Regions from separate parts of the Atopobium sp. oral taxon 416 genome, predicted to be linked through region 1. Evidence: riboswitches for the same ligand, from Rfam matches in the RefSeq annotation. Region 1 holds a riboswitch; the other holds the start of a gene.
What was found. A riboswitch is a leader RNA that binds a small molecule or an ion and turns the genes downstream of it on or off. The one in region 1 is predicted to bind thiamine pyrophosphate.
Positions count from the first base shown of each region.

Region 1 (2,201 bases):
TTGTCAAAACCGTCAGACGGAGGTTTTAAGATGCTCGTTAATGCAACACACATGCTTCAGTCAGCTGAGAAGGGCCACTATGGTCTGGGTGCATTCAACACCAACAACCTTGAGTGGGCTCAGGCAATCCTTACGGCAGCTGAAGAGGAGCAGTCACCGTTGATTGTTCAGTGCTCCATGGGCGCTGCAAAGTATCAGGGTGGCTACAACGTCGTTTACAACATTGTCAATACCCTCGTTAAGAACATGAACATCACGGTACCGGTAGCCCTACACCTCGACCACGGCAACTATGAGGCATGCTTCGAGGCTATGGACGCAGGCTTCACCTCGATCATGTATGATGGCTCTCACGAGAAGAGCTTCGACATCAACGTCGAGCACACCAAGGAGCTCGTCGGCATCGCTCATAAGAAGGGCATTTCCGTAGAGGCTGAGGTCGGCGGTATCGGCGGCACCGAGGACGGCGTCACCGGCATGGGTGAGATCGCAGACCCGAAAGAGTGCAAGACCATCGCTGATCTCGGCGTTGACTTTCTCGCCTGTGGCATCGGTAATATCCACGGCCTGTATCCGAAGAACTGGAAGGGCCTGCAGTTTGATGTCCTCGGCAACATCAAGAAGGAAGTTGGAGACCTCCCGCTTGTCCTTCATGGCGGCACCGGCATTCCTGTTGACCAGGTCAAGAGGGCAATTTCCCTTGGTATCTCCAAGATCAACGTCAACACCGACCTGCAGGTTGTCTTCTCCGCAGCAACCAAGAAGTACTATGAGGAGAAGAAGGACGAGCTCGAGAAGGGCTACGATCCTCGTAAGGTCTTAAAGCCGGGAAAAGAGGCTATCGTTGTCCGCACCAAGGAGCTTATGGAAGAGTTCGGCTCCGTCGGCAAAGGCTGGGAGTAGTCACTAATAACTACCTATAGTCTGAGCTAGGTTGTGTCCTCCGTTTCCGTAAGGAAGTGGGGGACACTGCATTGTAACGGGCGTTTGTACGTTGTGTCCTGCTCATTGACAGCATGCGTACCCTTTGGTATCCCTGAAAGTGCACTGAGAGGCTGGGGTGCCACGAACGTGGCTGAGAAAACCCATGGAACCTGATCTGGACAATACCAGCGCAAGGGAGCTTCCATTTGGATGCAGGCGTTGCTGAACGCCGCCGATGCATTCTGACAGCCCCTCGAACAATAGAGGGAGTGATCAAACGTGCAGACCATCGACCAACAAAAACGAGGGTTCACGATCCGCGAAGTGGTGTTCCTCGCGATCATCGCGATCTTTTTCGGGATCATCTATCAGCTCTGGAGCTATGTCTACTATCTTCTAGCCGCAACCCCGCTTGAGCCCTTTGCAAACGATATCACCTTAGGTGTCTGGGTTATGGCAGGCCCGCTGGCGGGAATCCTGCTCAAGCGCCGTGGTGTCTCAATTATCAGTGAGTTCCTGGCTGCCGCAGTCGAGATGCTTCTCTTCTCGAGTTGGGGCGTCGGCGACCTGATCAACGGAGCAGTCCAAGGTTTGGGCTCTGAGCTGGGCTTCGCTACCTGCCGCTACAGGAACTGGGACAAAGCTGGACTCTTCTGGGGTGCCCTGTGGACGACGATCATCACTTTCGCTTGGGACCTGCTGAGAAGTGGTTATGCGGAGTACGGCGTAGGCATGTGCATTGCCCTCTTTATCATCCGCTTCGCCTCAATCGGCCTCTTCTCCGGCGTGCTGGTCTATAAGATCGCCGAACTTGTCAACAAGACGGGCTTGCTTGACAAATGACGCTTTCCCTTAAAACACAAGACCTGAGTTTTCGCTACCGCGACATCCTGATCTTTTCCCATCAGAACTTCGAGGTGCCGCTGGGCGAATTCTCAGTCCTGAGCGGCCCTTCCGGCAGTGGCAAGTCGACGCTGCTGAAGTTGCTCGCCGGCCTCTATCCACGCTACGGCGGCACCATCACCTCCGGCAACGTCTATCTGGAAGGACAGGTGGCCGGGATCTGTATGCCTTTTGAGCGTGCTCAGCGGGTTTCGATGCTCTTCCAGCATCCCGCCCGGCAATTCAGTATGCGCACGGTCGCACAGCAGATCGACTTTGCTTGCGCGAACCTGCAGGTACCTAAAGAGGAAGTTGCAGAGCGTCGACAGGAAGTCCTGAAGCGTCTCAATTTGGAGCACCTGGCTCAGCACATTGTGACCACCCTCTCCGGTGGT
Region 1 covers NZ_CP072380.1:1,151,548-1,153,748, forward strand. Annotated here, with positions in the region: gene fba (class II fructose-1,6-bisphosphate aldolase) at 31-903, shown strand; TPP riboswitch at 1,047-1,139, shown strand; gene J4859_RS06275 (ECF transporter S component) at 1,204-1,767, shown strand; gene J4859_RS06280 (ATP-binding cassette domain-containing protein) at 1,764-2,201, shown strand, end outside.

Region 2 (2,201 bases), 340 kb from region 1:
CTCCCCGGTGGCATAGCTGCATACATCTGGCATGAGATGTACGAGTAATGCCTCCCGGGGAGTAACAAGCTCGTGTAGAGAGCAATCTATCATCCAAGGCACGATAGCCGGCATAAGAATCCCAACGTCAGCGGCGAGTGGCATCCATTTTGTTTCTGAATGGTATCTGGAATGCGATACAAGCCAGCTTGCCTGTGGTAGGGCGCAGGATGGCAGGTACGACATTGAACCCCAGCAGTGCGCATTCATCTCTCGTTGACGGCAAGGATTCGGGACACAGCGGATGGAGAGAAGTCTTCCGCTATTCTCTATGCCTTGTGCGCCTTCACAGCGAGCATGGTTGGGATATTGAACTCATGAAGCCTGCCCTCGCCGTTCGTGTCATCAGACACATCGTCGATCACGAGGCCGGCATGGAGCATGCCGCCCAGGATCTCTTCGGGAGAATGGGAGAACTGCATGCCGGCATCCTGTGCCGCGAGCTCGTCTGCAAGGGAAGGATCTGCGACGGGGTCGAACGGCAGGCTGTGGATGATGCGCTCTTCTGCTTCATCGACGACGTAGTTGAAGCCACCAAAATCGAAGCCTGCGAGAAAGGCGCCACCCGGTACGAGTACGCGTGTGACTTCTTGGAAGATGGGTGCGCATTCACGCACGTAGCAGAGGCTCACAGGATTCAGGACCATATCGAAGCTTGCGTCCTGAAACGGCAGCGCTTCCGTCATGTCTGTCTTCACGATCTCGATGCTATAGCCTTCACGCTCGGCGACGAGATGCTCGCTTGCAAGCTGTGCCTCCGACTGGTCGAGCACGGTGCATCTGGCTCCTGCGGCAGCAAGAACCGGCATCTGCTGGCCTCCTCCTGCAGCAAGGCCGAGGACTCGTGTCCCTTGAAGAGGCGGGAACCAGCTTCTCGGCACCGGTTTTGTCGGCGTGAGCACGATCTGCCATCTGCCTTCTGTGGCGGCCTTATAGGTTTCATGGTCGATGGGCTTGCCCCATTCCCAGTCCTCGCTGACCCAGCGGTTAATCGTCTCGGCGTTGATGTCCTGATAGCGCTTGGATTCCATGGCTCCTGCGTCCTTCCGTCGGATTTCTCATCGAGTATATCAGCCGCCTCTGCCGTTTTGCTATCTGGCTTTCAGGTGCTACAATCCGGCTTGCAGCTGCAGACGAATTTCTGGAGCATGCAGACATAGAGGGGAGCTGGTGCATAGCCGGCTGAGAGGGGACAGATGGTCCCGACCCTTTGAACCTGATGTGGATAATGCCAACGAAGGGAGCGCCATGACGCAGATGGATGCTGCGCGTGCCGGTACAGTGACCGACGAGATGCACGCGGTAGCAGTGGCAGAACACAGATCCGACGAATTCATCAGAGACAGTGTCGCAAAGGGAACGATCGCGATTCCTGTCAACCCGGCACACAAGAAGCTTCGTCCCTGCGGGGTAGGAGCAGGCCTGCGCACGAAGGTCAACGTGAATCTCGGCATCTCCGGAGACATCCAGAATGCACCGGAGGAGTGGGAGAAGGTAAGGATTGCCGAGCAGTTTGGCGGCGATGCGATCATGGACCTCTCGAACTTCGGCAAGACCCGTCCGTTCCGCAGAGAACTTATAGCCAAGACGCCGCTGATGGTCGGCACGGTGCCCATCTACGACGTGATCGGCTACAAGGACAAGCCGCTCGTCGAACTTACGGCCCAGGACTTCCTGGATGTCGTGGAAGCACATGCAGAAGACGGCGTCGACTTCATGACCATCCATGCAGGCTTCAACCGTTCTGTCCTGAATACGTTGCTCGAGACGAAGCGCCTCACGAATGTCGTGTCGCGCGGAGGATCGCTCCTCTTTGCATGGATGATGACAACAGGGGAGGAGAATCCCTTCTACGAGCACTTCGATGAGGTGCTCGAGATCCTGCATGACCACGACGTGACGATCAGCCTGGGCGATGCGATGCGTGGCGGCTCCACCTACGATGCAACGGATGCCTGCGAGGTGTCGGAGCTTGTCGAGCTCGGCAAGCTCACGACGCGTGCCTGGGAGAAGGGCGTCCAGGTCGTCGTCGAAGGGCCGGGACACATGGCCCTGGATGAGATCCAGGCAAACATGAAGCTCCAGAAGCGTCTCTGCCATGGTGCGCCGTTCTATGTGCTCGGACCCCTCGTGACCGATATCGCACCGGGCTACGACCACAT
Region 2 covers NZ_CP072380.1:811,542-813,742, forward strand. Annotated here, with positions in the region: gene J4859_RS04405 (class I SAM-dependent methyltransferase) at 309-1,070, opposite strand; TPP riboswitch at 1,194-1,299, shown strand; gene thiC (phosphomethylpyrimidine synthase ThiC) at 1,288-2,201, shown strand, end outside.
Region 2: linked by a shared signal. The riboswitch ahead of thiC (phosphomethylpyrimidine synthase ThiC) and the one ahead of J4859_RS06275 (ECF transporter S component) in region 1 are both predicted to bind thiamine pyrophosphate.